DNA from 3 places in the Siminovitchia sp. FSL W7-1587 genome. Region 1 is predicted to be linked to each of the others. Evidence: riboswitches for the same ligand, from Rfam matches in the RefSeq annotation. Region 1 holds a riboswitch; each other region holds the start of a gene.

Region 1 (5,944 bases):
TAAAAACCAATTAAAAATCTTCATCTTTATTACACCAACCCCTACATAATATGAAAATAATATTTACTGTTAATAATGGTTAAAAAGGATGATTTAACCTTTTCGCATCACCTCTAAATGATCCATGTAAAGGAACGACCGTTCTTATTAGATGTATGGGGTCAAATGGAGGAAGGCGCCGTTGTTAACGAAGGCTTTGTTTGCTCCGGCTCCTCATTCGACAAAATTTAGCAAAAAATTCAGTTCCTACATTATATTTAATCGGCATAAATGTTAAAAAATGAAGTCATCTCATGAAAGAAGTTTTTCATCATGTGATGAGAAGTAAATAAATGTAAATGTATGGATATAAATTGGGGATTACTGTAAATGTTTTCCAAATATATTTTCTGAATTGGAGTTTTTCCCTATAAAGGTTTCTCTTCGCCAATCTGCCATTCTTTAATGTTCCTACCAGTCTCTCATGTATTGTTCTGAATTGCTATACAAACCGATCGATTTCGATCATATGGGACTGAAACGTACATTTTATTCACCAAAGAGGGATACCCAGCCGAAGAAAATCTTTGTTAGAACCAAAGTTTCGACGTTTCCCGGTATCGCGGAGTTGACTTCTCTTCTTTACAGTGCGATTGTGCGCTTATTACGGCCAAATTTCAGAAAGTGTTGTCGGTTATATTTTTGGGTATTAAATAATGAACTTCAACTAGGGGGTGACTCTATGGTCAAACGGTCTTTTGCTGCATTGGCGAGTCTGGCCGGAATCCTTATGTTTGTTGCCAAACGGCGAAAGCGATCGGTGCCGAATCTGCCTGACATCCAGCTTGAGTCTATTGAGCAATCCACGAACGCCATCACGTTTCGTTGGAAAGAAGGAATAGGCTTCTACCGTTTGTACAGAGAAGGTCAGTTAATATACAGCGGTTCCGACATTTGTTTTTCGGATAAGGGGCTGGACCCGGCAACGAGTTATTTATACACCGTGGAAATGATGGAAATAACATCTGGACCAGTAAAAATCCAAACAGCGACAAAGCCGGAAAAAAATGATGAAAGTAATATTCTTAAGGATCTCATCGTAACGACTGTTGTATCGCGTTCGCTTATCAGTTTGGGTTGGGAGCCCATATCCGGGGTCAGTGAATATATAATCAAGCGCAATGGAGAAAAGCTTGCATGTGTTACAAATTGCTTTTACACGGACAAAACTGTCCGGCAGGATGCCGAGTATACATACTCGATCGAGGCGGAGCGAATCCTTCCGTATTCGGAAGAGGATTTAAATGAACCAAAATTTTTGGCGGCGGGAATCATCGGATTTTTTAAACGAGGGCGAAAAAGGGAAAAAGACGCCACGATGGAGAGGTTCCGGATGACAAAAAAGATTCGTGCCATTGAACAAGTTTTACAGTCAAATGGAAAGGATTCCGAAACTGATTGGCGTTTTCTTTATCAAACATTTTTAAACAACAAGTGGATAAAAAACCCCAACTTTTTTTCTCCGTATCGTTATTTTCAAGGGGACAATCGGGGGTTTGATCCCCATTCTTCCAATTACAGAACGAAAGCAGAAGTCCATGTGCGGCTTGGTGGAGGAACTCCGCACATACAGTTTGAGAAAGATGTGGGAGAAACGAGGGGATACGGATGGACGAAAAGAATGAAGGATAGAGCAACAGCATCCAGTGAGGGCATGGAAGTGGAAGAGATCGAGAAATCCAGTGAAAAAGCGATGTTTCGGCTTACACATTCCGTGAAAAACCCGCTTGTTGTTTCCCCGGCTGTCGACTATGAAGTTTGTGCCACTTTTTGGCGGGATGGTTTGTATGATATTTCCGGGAAGCATGATCAGTCGCCTCACCATGAAGTATATGTTCAATCGGACGCTCAATCCCAAGCAGTATGGGAGCCTGTCCATCAGGCGCAGGACCAAGGCCTGGAATGGATGTCGGGGACGATGGCTTCACAGTATTGGCGGGTATCAAACTTGCAATAACAAATATTGAAATTTTTCAAAAAAAGATTACAATAAAGGATAGTAGTTGAATCGGCGTGCCAGGGGGAGCTTTTGGCTGAGAGTGGATTCGTTCCAGACCCTTAGAACCTGTTGGTTAATTCCAGCGCAGGGATGGTTATTTGAGGTGTGAAGGCAATGGAGTATTTCATTGTCTTTGTTCCCCTATGGTTACGGTCGGTTATTACATCATAGGGGGTTTTTTTATGGGAAAAAAGATGTCTTTACGCATTTTGATCGAGGTAGCGATCTTTGCGGCATTTGCGATGATGCTGGACATGATTCCATCGATTCAGGTAACGCCGGCGATCAAATTTTCGTTTGCCATGGTGCCTATTTTTATTGTGGCGCTTCGTTGGGGGGCTAAAGCCGGTTTTGCTGCAGGTTTTTTGTGGGGGATGTTGCAAGTAGTTTCCGGGGAAGCCGCGGGACAAATATTAACGCCTCTGCAAGGATTCATTGAATTTTTCGTTGCTTTTAGCTTTGTTGGAGCGGCAGGATGGTTTGCGCCTGCAGTGCAAAAGGCTGTAAGGTCTGAAGGAAAAACAAGGCTCGTACTGCTCTTGTTTGCAGCGATCTTTGTTGGCGGCTTTGCCAGATATACTTGGCATTTCATAGCCGGAATCATTTTTTGGGGTAAGTTTGCACCTTCGGGTCAATCCGCTTTTCTTTATTCACTGATTTCCAACGGCACTTCTTACATTATCTCTTCATTGGCATGTTTTATCGTGATCGCTTTGCTCGTCACAACGGCGCCCCGTTTGCTTCAAGTAAAATAATGGAAAAGGTAGAAAGCAGCGGCACAACCCACGGCCAAAGGGCTTGCTGCTTATTTTTTGTGAAAGTGAAAGTTCGGCTAAATCGTGTACTAGGGAATACGGAGGCTTCTATGATTAGCTTGTGAAGGATTTAGAAAAAGAATGATCGGGGGGCGAAGAAAAGGTCGTCAGAGGGGAAGTCCGCTCCCTCTCCCCGACTTGAAAGCGCAATATTGCTCTTGGCCCCGGCAAGGGCATGCCAACGGCGGCTTCATGACAAGACCGCTTTGGTGCTTTCCGGCGGTTGTATTCAGGGGGGAATGTTGGGAATATCGGCCCGAACAGTTTGAGCTTGGTCAAACGCCTGTCAAGTTGTATTCAGGGTGGAATGTTGGGAATATCGGCAGACAAACAGCCTCTTTCAAGAGTCTGGAATGAAAATAAAGCAAAAGTCGGAGGGAGCGCCATTTGAGCGAACCCCCTCCGGCCAAGTGCCGCTTTTGAGTCAAATCCGAAGTGGATGTGACAAGTTCTTTTGCTACGATAAAAATCGGGCGCGTATATCCGGCGGCGGAAGCATACAGCTTTCTTTTTTGCCAAACCATTTGTAACGGTTTTTCGCAATCAAGTCATAAAATAGATTGCGGATTGGATAAGGAGCGACCATCAATGGATATAACCATTTCCAAGGTGCGTTCAAATGGCTGCATATCCGCAGTGCTGCTGCCGATTTATAGTACACTTTGTTTTCGTCGATTAACATCATGCTGTCGATATGGGCAGGTACATCCTGGGCTTTTAATAATTTTTGGCCGATGTCGCTTTGTAAAGAAGCAAAGTGAATCTTTCCTTCTGGATCGTTTTGAATGATAAATTGGACACTGGCATCACAAAAATGGCACTCGCCGTCAAACAATACGATGGGATGCATCTTAACACCTCTTCCAAATGGAATCTCTTTTTACTTTAACCGATTTGGCGAAATTGAAACAACGGAAGAATGCGGTTTGGTTTACACAATCTATTTTATTGAAGTACTCTTAGTATAAAAGTGGAAAAGGAGATGAAGAGAATGGATTTACATAATTGGTATGAAAAAGGGTTGACGCCGGATGAATATATCGAAACACTTGAATATCACAAGGACGGCTTTTCGCGGGTTTATGATCAGTTTACTCCCCCGGAGGATGAGCGCTTTTTTCAATCCATAAAAGACAAGCAATTGCGGGTCATTGTCTTGGCAGAACCTTGGTGCGGACATTGTATGCTGAACATCCCTGTTTTGCTCCGTTTGGCTGAAAAAACGGATATGCCGGTCCGCTTTTTGCTCCGGGATCAAAACTTGGAACTGATGGACCGATATTTGACGAATGAAAAACGAATTATTCCGATTTTTATTTTTATAGACGAAAACGGAAATGAAGTGGCGAAATGGGGACCGATTACAGATTTTACAAAAAAGTTTGTTGACGGGTTCAAAAAAGACTTGCCGCCGAAGGATGATCCAGGGTACGATGAAAAATTTAAAGTGATGGTAAAACAAGTGGCAAAATCTTTTAGGGAGAATCCGGACTTTTGGAACAACTCTTATGAGTCTATGAAAACAGCACTATATAACTATAAACCTTAAAAACAATTGGGACAAGCAATGCTCTTGAAGTGCTACGAAAAGTGAAACGTTAATAAGGCCAGGGCCCGATATTGCATCAGGCTCAGGTCTTTTCGTTTTTGCCAAAGGTACAAAGCACTCGGATTGCCGCAATTTTGGCATCAGTTTGCCGACAGAAGGTAGCCAGATATGCAGGAGAAACATCTATATCAGAGGGAGATGGTGGAAATATATTTTCCCGGAAAGAAAAGTGGAAGGATGATGATTTTGCAGAAAAAAAGACAGTGTCAAGTCGCTGTTGTTCAAGCCGGCGCAGAAGTGATGGACAAAGTGAAAGGGGTCGAAAAGACGGTCCGGTTGATCAGAGAAGCGAGCCAAAAAGGGGCCAATATCATTGTGTTCCCGGAGGCGTTCATACCGGCTTACCCAAGGGGTATGTCCTTTGGAACGGTGGTAGGTTCCCGGTCTAATGAAGGGAGAAAGGATTTTTTTCGGTATTGGAACAATTCCATTACAGTGCCTGGAGAGGAGACAGTAGAAATCGGCAAAGCTGCCAAGAAGGCAAAAGCTTATGTTGTGATAGGGGTGATTGAAAAAGAAAGTGAATCCAGCCAGGGGACGCTCTATTGCACAGCGTTGTTTTTCGGCCCGGATGGGGAGCTGTTGGGAAAACACCGCAAGCTGAAGCCTACTGGGGCGGAGAGACTTATTTGGGGAGAAGGTGATGGAAGCACATTGCCCGTTTTTGATACACCGTACGGAAGAATAGGCGCACTCATATGCTGGGAAAATTACATGCCGCTTGCGCGCGCGGCCATGTATGATAAAGGTGTGCAAATTTACGTTGCGCCAACCGCTGACGGAAGGGATACGTGGTTTTGCACGATGAGGCATATCGCGCTGGAAGGAAGATGCTTTGTTTTGTCATGCAACCAGTATGCCACAAAGAGTATGTATCCGGAGGATCTTTCTTCACGCAAGGAAATGAACGAATGGCCGGAAGAACTCACCCGCGGGGGGAGCTGTATTGTGAATCCGCTGGGCGAATTTATTGTTGAGCCAGTGTTTGGAAAGGAAAAGATTCTCTACGCGGAAATCGATCTGGATAAGATTGCCGAAGCGCAGTTTGACTTTGATGTCGTAGGCCATTATGCGCGACCAGATATTTTCCAGCTGACCGTGAACGAACAAGAGCAAAAAAACACAGTTTGGATCAAATAGAACGATAGAAATCCTTTCAGGAAATAGGTATTACTTCTTGGAAGGGTTTTTATATTGCAAAGGTAGACATGGGGCTATCTGCACCAAAAGATTTAATCTGGCGTGTTTTGATGACGCTTTTTTAATCTGCTTCTTTTTTCAGCCGTTCTGACCATGTTATGGCGTTTTCCTCACTACAAGACTAATGTCGATTTGGGAAATCTAGCATTCTCGTAAAAAAAATTTGTAAAATATCCCAGATAATTAACCGAAAAGACCCTTTTCTATCAAGAATATTTAAATTATTATGAAAATATAAACAAAAGGGAGGGAAATGATATAATGCGTTGGAGTACAAGTAGA
Region 2 (5,944 bases), 2.1 Mb from region 1:
ACGGGCATTATGTTGTTTTTGCTTGTCGCTTGGCTTGAAAAAATAACGATGAAATGGAGAAATATAAAATGAGAAAGAGAATTGTATTCTATTGCGCATTATTCGCTGTAATGCTGCTTTCGGCATGTGGGGGAGAACAGGGGGAAACTGCTTCCAGCCCAGATAAAACGAAGGAAACGGATAAAGAATTACAATCTTTTGACATTATGCTGGACTGGTATCCCAACGCCGTCCATAGTTATTTATATGCTGCAAAGGAAAAAGGTTTTTTTGAAGAGGAAGGACTGGATGTGAACATCCGTTTTCCTGCCAATCCAACGGACCCTATTAATCTGGCAGCTACAGGAGATATTGAACTTGGCATCGGTTATCAATCTGATGTGATCACGGCAAGGGCTGATGGGGTACAGGTAAAATCGGTCGCTGCGATTGTCAGAAGTCCGCTCAATCATATTATTTATTTGAAAGACAGTGATATAAAGAGACCGAAAGATTTGGAAGGAAGAACAGTCGGCTGGCCGGGAACGCCGCTTAATGAACCGCTCGTACAAACAATCGTGGAGTCTGATGGCGGAGATATGAGCAAGGTGAAGATGACGGACGTCGGTTTTGAGCTGAATGCGGCGATTGCGACAAAGCGGGTGGATGCGGTTACCGGTGCTTTTATCAATCATGAAGTCCCTATGCTTGCCAACCAAGGAGTAGAAACGGAGCATTTTAATCCAGTAGATTATGGTGTTCCAAGTTACTACGAGCTGGTGTTTGTCACAAATGATGATACATGGAAAGAAAAAGAAGATTCAATCCGTTCTTTTTGGAAGGCAGCTTCAAAAGGGTATGAGTTTATGAAAGAAAACCCGGAAGAAGCGCTGGAAATTTTATTAAACAATCAGGACGATGAAAACTTTCCTCTCAACAAAGAAGTAGAACAGGAAAGCTTGAATATTTTGCTTCCAAAAATGGAAAAGGAAAACGAAGCGTTTGGAAGTCAGTCGGAAGATTTATGGAATGAAGTCATCCAGTGGCTGGAAGATACGGATTATGTGGAAAAAGCTCCTCCAGCAGAGGAGATGTATATCAATATCGTTGAATCATAACGATTGACACCCCCCATTGTGTGGGGGTGTTTTCTTTGTTTATGGGGAAAAATATGAAATAAAAGATAGACAAAAAATACAGTTGTCTTTACACTAGTTAAGTGGACTTGTATTTATTTTTTACAGGAGGATTTGGCGTTGAAACAATTTCTCGACAGGAAAGGTGTCCATTTAACTGCAAAAGCTTATGTAATTGATGCGTTAAGTTATATGGCGCTCGGACTTTTTTCTTCTTTGATTATCGGTTTGATTATGAAAACGGTTGGTGAACAGCTCGGATGGCCATTTTTCGTTGAAATGGGCGAAATGGCGATGGGATTAATGGGGCCGGCAATCGGAGTGGCGATTGCCTTTGGACTTGGCGCGCCACCTTTGGTCATTTTTGCGGCAGTGGCAACTGGTGCGGCCGGTGCTGAATTTGGCGGTCCCGCAGGAAGTTATGTGGCCGCGTTAATGTCAACGGAAATTGGAAAAATGGTTAGCAAGGAGACGAAAGTTGATATTATTGTTACTCCACTTGTTACTATTTTTACCGGATTTGCCGTGGCAAAGTTCGTGGGAGCGCCCATTTCGACATTTATGACGGTCTTCGGAAGCTGGATCATGTGGGCTACAGACCAGCGTCCGATCGTCATGGGGATGGTGGTCGCCACATTGATGGGACTTGCTCTCACGGCTCCCATTTCCAGTGCGGCTATCGCTTTGATGCTTGATTTGAATGGACTTGCCGCCGGCGTTGCCACGATTGGCTGCAGTGCACAGATGGTCGGATTTGCGGTGGCAAGCTACAGGGAAAATAAAGTGGGAGGTTTGCTTGCTATCGGGATTGGGACTTCCATGTTGCAGGTTCCGAATATTATTCGCTATCCGCTTATATTAATTCCACCGACAGTTGCCGGCATCCTATTGGCTCCAATTGGGGCGACCGTATGGAGAATGACCAGCAATGCCGCTGGAGCCGGTATGGGAACGAGCGGTTTTGTCGGGCAGATCATGACATTTACAACGATGGGATTTTCAACAAGTGTTCTGATCCAAGTCATTGTACTCCATGTTATTGGTCCGGCTGTGATAAGCTTAATCATATCAGAATATATGAGAAAGCGCGGCTGGATTAAACCTGGCCAGATGCTTATAAATGCTGGAGGGAAGTAATATGGAAAAACTGCAATCAAAAGAACAATTTGAGCAATTGAAGAATGAAGAACGTGCCATCTTTATGTTTTCCGCCGACTGGTGTCCGGACTGTAAGGTGCTTGAACCTGTATTGCCGCGGTTAATAGCGGATTATCCGGAATATCATTTCGTATACGTCGATCGGGATGAATTTCTTGAACTATGCCAAGAAATGGATATCTTTGGTATTCCAAGTTTTGTCGCATACCATGACGGGAAAGAAGCAGGAAGGTTTGTAAGCAAAGACAGAAAAACGCTGGAAGAAATCGAGGACTTTATAAACGGCCTGTCTGAGTAAGTGTGAAGGAGCGCTTTTTCGCTCAGCTTTCAGCGAAAGTCGGCAAGAATTCGCCGGAGCTGTTACAACGCTGGACAGTTTTTTTCAAAAGCTTGCGGTTGGAAGGAAGCGTGCTTCACTTTTTTATGTATCGCAATCTCTTTCGATGGCCGAGCGCTTTGTGATCGTTCATGCTTCAATGCGCGGCGCCTTCCGGTATTGTGTACAATCAGTAATATTATGATAAGATAGATGATGATAGAAGAATATTGCGAAATATTTTCTGCTGGGGGAGCCTTGACGGCTGAGAAGTAAACCCTTTGAACCTGATCCGGTTTATGCTGGCGTAGGGAAGCAGGCTGCTTTGTCATTGTTTTAAAAGCCGCTGCCTTCCTGCGTGAAGAGCGGCTTTTTTCACGTTTGGAACGTAATAAAGTGTCAGAGATGGAAGTAGCTCTATGTAATTGATATGCCAGTTGTGACGGGGAATCATCGGCCTAAGCACTCGCCAGGGATTTTCATCCATATATAGAAAGGAAGAATTATCATGCTAAGTATACAAAATGATTTGAGCGCAAGTGTTGATCAGAGGCAAGGTGAATTACTGGACATTTTAAAGGAGTTAGTTCGTTATCCAACGGTTAGTCCTCCTGCGAGAAATACGAGGGAGGTCCAACAATATATTGAATCGTTTTTACAGCAGGTACATTTCGAAACAGATAGCTGGGACGTTTACGAGAATGATCCGAATGTGGTTGGGATCAAGAAGGGGACCGAGGGGGAGCGTTACAACAGTTTGATTATCAATGGCCATATTGATGTAGCGGAAGTAGGAGATCAAAGTGAATGGACTGTCCCTGTTTTTGACATGATAACCAAGAACGGTTTTGCTTATGGTCGGGGCGTTGCGGACATGAAAGGTGCAATGGCGGCAGCGCTTTTTGCTTTTAAATTGTTAAATGAGCATGGTATTGAGCTGAAAGGTGATTTGCAATTCCAGTCGGTAATTGGGGAAGAAGTGGGAGAAGCCGGAACACTTTCTTGTATTGAACGGGGATACTCAGGTGATTTTGCCCTTGTCATGGATGTGAGCGATAGTGAAATCCATGGGCAGGGAGGAGTGATAACTGGCTGGATCACCGTGAAAAGCCGTGAGGTTTTCCACGATGCTATGCGTCTACATATGATTCATGCCGGCGGTGGGGTATATGGAGCGAGCGCCATAGAAAAAATGATGAAAATCATTGCCGGGTTGCAGGAATTAGAACGCCATTGGGCGATAACCAAGCACTATCCGGGCTTTCCGGCTGGGGCGAACACCATTAATCCAGCCGTAATTGAAGGAGGAAGGCATCCCGCATTTATAGCAGATGAATGCCGTTTGTGGGTGACCGTTCATTATTATCCGAATGAAACATATGAGTCTGTTACTGCTGAGATCGAAAGCCATATTCGCCGTGTCGCTGAGGCTGACCCTTGGCTAAAAGACAATCCTCCGCAGTTTCGCTGGGGTGGCCGATCCATGATCGAGGAAAAGGGTGAAATTTTTCCGGCTCTGGAGCTTGAGGAAAGTCATCCCGCGATTAAGAGGCTGCAGCAGTCTCATCAACACGTATGGCAAACGGCTGCAAAAACAGGGATGTCCAAAACAGTTACGGATGGAGGCTGGTTCCAGGAAGCGGGAATCCCTTCAGCTATTTACGGGCCGGGTACAGTAGAAGAAGCTCATTCCGTGGATGAAAAAATAAACATTGAACAGTTATGCAAGTTTACGAAGACTTTGTTGCATTTCATGGTTGAGTGGTGTAATACGAAAAAAGAGTAAAGCGTTCATTCTTTTAGCCCGTGTCATTTTGATGTATGATGGATGGTAGCGTATTTTACCCAGGGAGGGTCTTTCATTGAAAATGAGTGAGCGAAAACTAAAAGAAGAGCTTGAGGCGCGGCTAAGCAAAGAAGGCCGGACGATTACATATGATCGAAAAAAAGAATTATTGCGTGTTGAAAATGCGGAAAATGGCAAAGGGATTGATATTTCCTTGCCGGGAATCGTTGCCAAATGGCATGAGCGCAAGGAAAAAGCGATTGATGAAGTCGTTTATTACGCCGAAGAAGCGCTTGGTGTCATGGATCGGGAACAAGTTGTTGCCGGAAGTGAAAAAAATATTTTTCCCGTGATTCGCTCCACCTCGTTTCCCGTTGAATCCGAAGACGGCAATAAGTTTCTTACCGATGAGCATACGGCAGAGACAAGAGTGTATTATGCGCTCGACCTTGGAAAAACATATCGCCTGATTGATGATGAGTTTATACAGAAAGAGGGTCTCGATCCGCACGAAATCCGGGAAATGGCACGATTCAATGTCCGCTCGCTTCCGACGGCCATGAAAAAAGACGAGGTGGCCGGAAACGAGTTCTACTTTCTGAATACAAATGACGGATACGACGCAAGCCGAATATTAAACGAAAAGTTTTTAGAAGAAACGGCAACAAATATAAAAGGGGAAATGGCTGTGGCGGTTCCTCATCAAGATGTTCTCATCATCGCCGACTTGCGGAATGAGACCGGCTACGATGTACTGGCGCAAATGACGATGAGCTTTTTTACAAATGGCCTTGTACCCATTACGGCGCTCTCATTTATATATGAAAAAGGAAAACTTGAGCCGATATTTATTATGGGTAAAAATAGAAGAGTAGACAATGGAAAGGGGAACAATACATGAATGTATTTTATAACCGTGAAGGAATTGGCGATACGTTAATGATCGTGTTGAAGGATGTAGACCGGGAAAAGTTTCAATTTGAACGAAAAAGGGATGCGGTCCGGATCTTTGACGGGGAAACGAATGTAACAGGAGGGTTCAACCTTTTTCACGCATCCAAATACATAGATATTGATGCAAATGGAAAAGTGGAACTGACCGAGCAATTGGTGAAGAACATCGAGAAGGCGCTGGCAGAAAACGGAATGGAAGAGAAGTTGGAAGCAGATCTTTCACCAAAGTTTGTTGTCGGGTTCGTTAAACAGAAAGAAAAGCATCCGAATGCAGATAAACTAAGTGTCTGTCTCGTCGATGTCGGGTCGGAAGAACTGCAAATCGTTTGTGGGGCTCCCAACGTGGAAGCAGGCCAAAAGGTTGTCGTGGCCAAAGTGGGTGCCGTCATGCCAAGCGGCATGGTTATCAAGGATGCGGAGTTAAGGGGAGTGGCTTCCAGCGGAATGATTTGCTCGGCACGTGAGCTCGGTCTCCCAAATGCACCTGAGAAAAAAGGCATTCTCGTATTAGAAGACGATCAATATGAAACGGGTCAAGCCTTTGCATGATTGATAAAATGTGAACAAACAACGAACCCCGTTTGAAATAAAGCGGGGTTTTTTTCATGGGTGATG
Region 3 (5,944 bases), 1.6 Mb from region 1:
ATGGCGTTTCTGCTTGCAATTATTCATTTTTAAGAATAATCTGATACAAAAGACAAACTGGAAAATGATCTAGTTTTTTGAATACATACATGATCTTCGGCAATTTATAATAACGAAAATGTAAAATAGGGAAATAGTACGATAGGTATTGTTGGGAGACCTTTTTTGGAGGGGGATGGGATAGATGCGGTGCGGCCCCAATTTGTTTGTATCATATTTAAATATACATTGAATTTGAGCGGGGGGAATGGATATGCATGTTGCGATTGCGGGCGGAAGTGGTTTTCTTGGTAAAGTGTTGCAAAAGCAGCTTTTGAACAATGGCTTTCGCGTGACTATTTTATCAAGAGATCCTGACAAGGTCGAAAAATCAGAAGGTCTTGCGGCTGTCAAATGGCTAGTTGATGGAGCACGGCCTGAAGAAGAACTGATAAATGTGGATGCTTTCGTCAATCTGGCAGGAGAAACGATTAATGGAATCAGATGGACAAGCAAAAAGAAGGATAGAATTGTAAGAAGCAGGCGGGCTGCAACGAAAGAACTGATACGCTTGGCGGAAAAAATGGCCCACAAACCGAAAGTGTTGGTCAATGCTTCGGCTATTGGGTATTATGGCATGTCTGCCACGGAAACATTTACAGAAGCTTCAAGGAGCGAGGCGACCGACTTTTTGGCAACTGTCGTAAAAGATTGGGAAGAACAAGCCTTGGCGGCGGAAGGACTTGGAATTCGAACCGTGCTTGTCAGATTGGGCCTGATTCTTGGAAAAGAAGGCGCGCTCCCTTTGATGGCACTTCCTTATAAGTTGGGGGTGGGAGGGACGGTTGGCTCCGGTGAACAATGGGTTTCCTGGATTCATGTGGAGGATGCGGCCCGTTTAATAGCTTTTGTAATCGAGCATCCTGCTATTTCTGGACCGATAAACGCCACAGCACCCAAGCCGGTTCAAATGAAAGAGTTTGGAAAAACGCTCGGCGCTGTTTTGGGGCGGCCGGATTGGCTTCCGGTTCCTGAATGGTTCATTCGCGTGTTACTGGGAGAAATGAGCAATATGCTCGTTCGGGGGCAGCGGGTGACTCCCGAAATGGCGATCAAACATCAATTTGATTTTTTGTATCCGAATATAGAGATTGCATTAAAAGAAATATTAGATAATAATAGATGACAAGTTTATCAAAAAATAGATTTTTTATCCAATTTATGCTACCATTTATCTATACAGTAGCATGACTAGAGGATGAAGATATGAGCCTAGAAAAGATGAATATAGGTGCGATGATTAAATATCATCGCCAATTAAGGAATATGACCCAGTCCGAATTATGCAAGGGAATTTGTTCTGTCACACATTTAAGCAAGTTTGAGAACTATAACAAAGAAGCAAATTGGGAAACGATCATGCTGCTGCTCGATCGGTTGGGCATTTCACTGGATTCCATTCAGCAGACATCAGAAAAGATTTCTACAGAACTTTCCGATTTACTCGATGCGGTGCTTTCGTATGATAAGGAACGGGCAACGGAGTGCTACAATCGTGTGAAGGAATTACAAGAGTGTATTACGTTTTCCAACTATATATCACTCTATCATTTATATGTATATCGCTATCACTTGCTGATGAATCATTTGGAGGAAGCTGAAAAGGAACAAGAAATTATCAGACAAATAGTCAATTCAATGCCAGAACAGGAAAAAGAGCTTTATGAATTTATTAATGGCGCTTACTATATTATAAAAGGTGATTATAAATTATCTTTGGATACTCTGCTAAAAGTAGAAGCGAATGATCTATTGCCGTCTTCGTGGCAAGCGGAACTCTATTATTTCATTGCCTTCAATTATGCTAATCTAAAAGATAGCAGCAGCAGTGTTGCATACGGCCATAAAGCGTTGGAGGCGTTTTCCAGATCGTTTAATTATTTGCGAATATTGCATACCCAGTTTCTATTAGGCATTGCGTATACAGATTTGGGCATTTACGAGAATGCCACTGAACAATATAACTATATATTTAAAAATATGAACTTGATTAATGCGGATGAATTAAAGTCGGCCATGTATAACAATTATGCCTTGCTCTTAGAGAAAATGGGCGAAATGGATCAGGCTGCCCGCTATTATCTCCTTTCAATGGAACATGCGCAGACGGAAACGGAGTATTTAACGAGCTTGTGCAGTTACACCGAGCTTCTCATTTCCCTGGGCCGGAAAGAACAAGCACTCGAAAATATTTCAAAAATACTGCAGGAAACAAAAGCAAGCTCCATGAGGAAGCAGCAGCTCATTTTCAAATATTATCAATACTTATTGAAAAACAGAAAAGATAGAGCGATGGACTTTCTGGAAAATGACTTGCTTCCATATTTGGAAAAGACCTATTTTATAGAAGATTATAATAAATTCGCTTTATCCTTGGCCCGATATTATTCAGACTCTAACTTGGATAAAGCTCTTTATTATTATAAAAAAGTCGCGGAAAGGGGGGAATGAAAATGAAAAAGCTATATTTAACAGCAGGAGTGGCATTTGCGCTGTACGTCGCTCCAATTATTGGAGGAGTCGTCCCTCAAGCACCACCAATCTTTCCTCCGGTATAAAAATGAACTGCTCCGCCTTGGAGCAGTTTTTTACTTCTGATATAATAAAATAAACTTCATCGTATTTGAGTAGGGGAACCGGTGTCGCCGGTTGAGAAAGCATTGGTGAAATGCTGACCCTTTGAACCTGATCTGGTTCATACCAGCGAAGGGAACGTCAATGAATACAAATATATACTTTTGGCGCCTTTTGGGTTCTTTTTTCCCGGGCGCTTTTTATCATTCAAGGAGGAACATCCAATGAATAAATGGTGGGCAGGTTGCATCACATTGCTTTTATTCCTGGCAGGCTGCGGGAACAATGCGGCCGATAAAAATGAAAATGAAAAAAAAGAAGAAAAAGGACATCAAAAGGTGTCGGTCGTACTCGATTGGTCGCCCAATACAAATCATACGGGGCTTTATGTGGCGAAGGAAAAAGGCTTTTTTGAAGAAGAAGGCCTGGATGTTGACATCATCATGCCGGGGGAAGCTGGCTCTGATCAGCTTGTTGCTTCTGGAAAGTCCGAATTTGGAGTGAGTTACCAAGAAAGCGTGACAGAGGCGCGTGTTCAAGACGTGCCGATTGTGTCTCTTGCAGCCGTGATACAGCACAATACATCCGGTTTTGCCTCCCTTAAGGAAAAGAACATTACATCTCCGAAAGACTTTGAAGGAAAAACGTATGGCGGCTGGGGAGCCCCGCTTGAGAAAGCGGTCCTGGCGTCACTGATGGAGGTGTCTGGCGCCGATATAGAGAAAGTGGATATTGTCAACATGGGAGAAGCGGACTTTTTTACCGCTGTGCAAAGAGATGTTGATTTCGCTTGGATTTATTATGCATGGACGGGAGTGGAAGCGGAGCTTCGCGGGGAAAAAATGAATATGATTTACTTGACCGATTACTCTGATCAGCTTGATTATTATACGCCAGTCATTACGACGAATGAGGAAATGATCAAATCGGATCCGGATACGGTTAAAGCATTTATGGCAGCCGTCTCCAAAGGGTACGAGTTTGCTATCAGCCAACCCGAAGAAGCTGCGGAGATATTGATCAAAGCGGTACCGGATCTTGATCCGGAGCTTGTGAAAAAAAGTCAGGAATGGCTTTCTCCCCGCTATCAAGATGATGCGGCCCGCTGGGGAGAACAAAAGGCCGAAGTATGGAAAAACTACATGGACTGGATGCTTGAAAAAGATTTGCTCGAAAAGGAAATGGATGTAGAAAAAGCCTTCACGAATGAATTTTTACCCAAATAGGAGGAGTAAACGATGACAAACTCACTGATCAGCATACAGATCATCCCGAAAACAAAAAGTGGCGAAGACGTTATTCCATATGTCGATGAAGCGATTCGAGTCATTGAGGAATCCGGAGTCCGTTATGAAGTACATCCTTTGGAAACGACGATGGAAGGGGACTTTACCAAATTGATGGATGTTGTGAAAAAAATGAATGACCGGATGATTGAAATGGGCAGTAAAAATGTGATCTCCCAAGTGAAAATATTGTATCAGCCGGACGGAATTTCCATGGGCCAATTGACGGAGAAATACCGGTAATGAAAGTGCTGGTCAAAAAAGGATGGAGGCCACTGGGGGTCCTCCTCCTTTTATTATGTATATGGGAAGTATACGTAAAACTTGCCAACATTCAGGGCTGGCTGCTTCCTGCCCCCAGCTCCATTGCAAAAGAAGGGGTTTCCGGATATGCGGAACTCGCGCCGCATATCCAGTCTACAGTTGGACTGGCCATTGGAGGATTTTTGATCGGATGTGCAGTTGGTATTCTTGTCGCCATCTTGCTTCATTTAGTGCCGGGATTTCACGAATCCGTTTATCCGCTCCTCATTTTATCGCAGAATGTGCCGATTATTGTATTGGCGCCGCTTCTGGTGATTTGGTTGGGGTTTGGGCTTTTACCCAAAGTCATTGTCATTACCCTTGTCTGTTTTTTCCCTGTCGCGGTAGCGGCGATGGACGGGTTTAGGAGTGCCCCGGCCGAGATGAAGCGATATATGTTAATGGTCGGTGCTTCAAAAATGCATATATTTACAAAGCTGGAATGGCCATACGCTTTATCATCTGTCTTTTCCGGACTCAAAATTTCCGCCACATACAGCATCATGGGGGCGGTGATCTCGGAGTGGCTCGGAGCGAAAAAGGGGCTTGGTGTTTATATGACGCTCGCTTCCTCCTCATTTCGCACGGATCGCGTTTTTGTCGCGATTTTCATTATTATGTTCTTGAGTTTGTTGTTTTTTGGGGTGATTACCTTGATGGAAAACAGGCTGATCAAGTGGAGAAAAAGGAAGGTACTGTGAATGGGCCATTTAACAATACAAGGTGTAAGTAAAAGTTTCGGACAAAAAGAAGTGTTGCGAGATATTCAACTGAACATTGCAGAGGGCGAATTTATCTCGATTCTCGGACCTTCCGGAAGTGGAAAAAGCACTTTGTTTCATGTGATTGGCGGTTTGCTAAAGCCTGATCAAGGTTCCATCTTTTTACATGACCAGGAGATTACCGGAAAGCGGGGTTTTATTAGTTATATGCCGCAGCATCACGCGCTTTTTCCATGGCGCACCGTCCTTCAAAATGTCCTGCTGGGCCAGGAGTTGCAGGGAGGAAAACAGGATCAACAAAAAGCGTTCGATATGATCCACAAAGCTGGTTTGGCCGGGTACGAACATTCGCTGCCCGATGCTTTGTCTGGCGGAATGAAACAAAGGGCTTCTTTTATTCGGGCGTTATTAAACCCGCAGCCGCTTATACTTTTGGATGAGCCATTTTCGGCATTGGACGATTTTACCCGGCAAGATATGCAAAAGTGGCTTCAGTCAGTTTGGATGGAATATCGCCGGACGATTCTTTTCATCACTCATAATATAGAAGAAGCATTGTTCCTCTCGGACCGAATTGCCATTTTGTCGACGAATCCAGCAACGGTCGTCAAACAGTTCGAGGTTCCATTTGAGAGACCGCGAACAGGAAATCTCGTTTTATCAAATGAATTTTTAGAGTGGAAGCGCCTTGTTGCAAATCATATCGCCAAACAGGATGATGAAAATGCGTAAGATGATTGATTCACATATTCACCTTGATTTTTATAAAGATGAAGAGATAACGGACATATTGGGAGAGATGGAGCAGATGAATTGTGCGGGACTCATTTCCGTTTCCTTCCATTTGGAATCGTCCAAGCGAAATATGGCGCTAAGCAAAAAATATTCCCATGTTTACCCTGCTTTCGGATTCCATCCAGAACAGCCGCTTCCTAGTGATCGGGAATTGGCTGATTTCATTTCCTGGATGGAGGCCCGGGTAGATTTGCTGACGGCTGTAGGCGAGGTGGGCCTGCCGTA

The links. A riboswitch is a leader RNA that binds a small molecule or an ion and turns the genes downstream of it on or off. The one in region 1 is predicted to bind thiamine pyrophosphate.
Region 2: another riboswitch for thiamine pyrophosphate. It lies ahead of NST31_RS16765 (acetylornithine deacetylase); the one in region 1 lies ahead of thiT (energy-coupled thiamine transporter ThiT).
Region 3: another riboswitch for thiamine pyrophosphate. It lies ahead of NST31_RS14325 (ABC transporter substrate-binding protein); the one in region 1 lies ahead of thiT (energy-coupled thiamine transporter ThiT).

Annotation. Positions count from the first base shown of each region.
Region 1 is NZ_CP150169.1:1,428,636-1,434,579, reverse strand. It holds gene NST31_RS06645 (methyl-accepting chemotaxis protein) at 1-24, opposite strand, end outside; gene NST31_RS06640 (DUF3238 domain-containing protein) at 722-1,996, shown strand; TPP riboswitch at 2,049-2,146, shown strand; gene thiT (energy-coupled thiamine transporter ThiT) at 2,221-2,793, shown strand; gene NST31_RS06630 (thiol-disulfide oxidoreductase DCC family protein) at 3,311-3,703, opposite strand; gene NST31_RS06625 (thioredoxin family protein) at 3,845-4,402, shown strand; gene NST31_RS06620 (carbon-nitrogen hydrolase family protein) at 4,643-5,602, shown strand; gene NST31_RS06615 (Xaa-Pro dipeptidyl-peptidase) at 5,924-5,944, shown strand, end outside.
Region 2 is NZ_CP150169.1:3,545,916-3,551,859, forward strand. It holds gene NST31_RS16745 (ABC transporter permease) at 1-72, shown strand, start outside; gene NST31_RS16750 (ABC transporter substrate-binding protein) at 69-1,097, shown strand; gene NST31_RS16755 (PTS sugar transporter subunit IIC) at 1,236-2,252, shown strand; gene NST31_RS16760 (thioredoxin family protein) at 2,254-2,571, shown strand; TPP riboswitch at 2,829-2,920, shown strand; gene NST31_RS16765 (acetylornithine deacetylase) at 3,098-4,375, shown strand; gene NST31_RS16770 (DUF1444 domain-containing protein) at 4,458-5,276, shown strand; gene ytpR (YtpR family tRNA-binding protein) at 5,273-5,878, shown strand.
Region 3 is NZ_CP150169.1:3,069,721-3,075,664, forward strand. It holds gene NST31_RS14315 (TIGR01777 family oxidoreductase) at 254-1,165, shown strand; gene NST31_RS14320 (helix-turn-helix transcriptional regulator) at 1,246-2,490, shown strand; TPP riboswitch at 2,659-2,769, shown strand; gene NST31_RS14325 (ABC transporter substrate-binding protein) at 2,838-3,839, shown strand; gene NST31_RS14330 (thiamine-binding protein) at 3,852-4,142, shown strand; gene NST31_RS14335 (ABC transporter permease) at 4,142-4,903, shown strand; gene NST31_RS14340 (ABC transporter ATP-binding protein) at 4,904-5,656, shown strand; gene NST31_RS14345 (TatD family hydrolase) at 5,649-5,944, shown strand, end outside.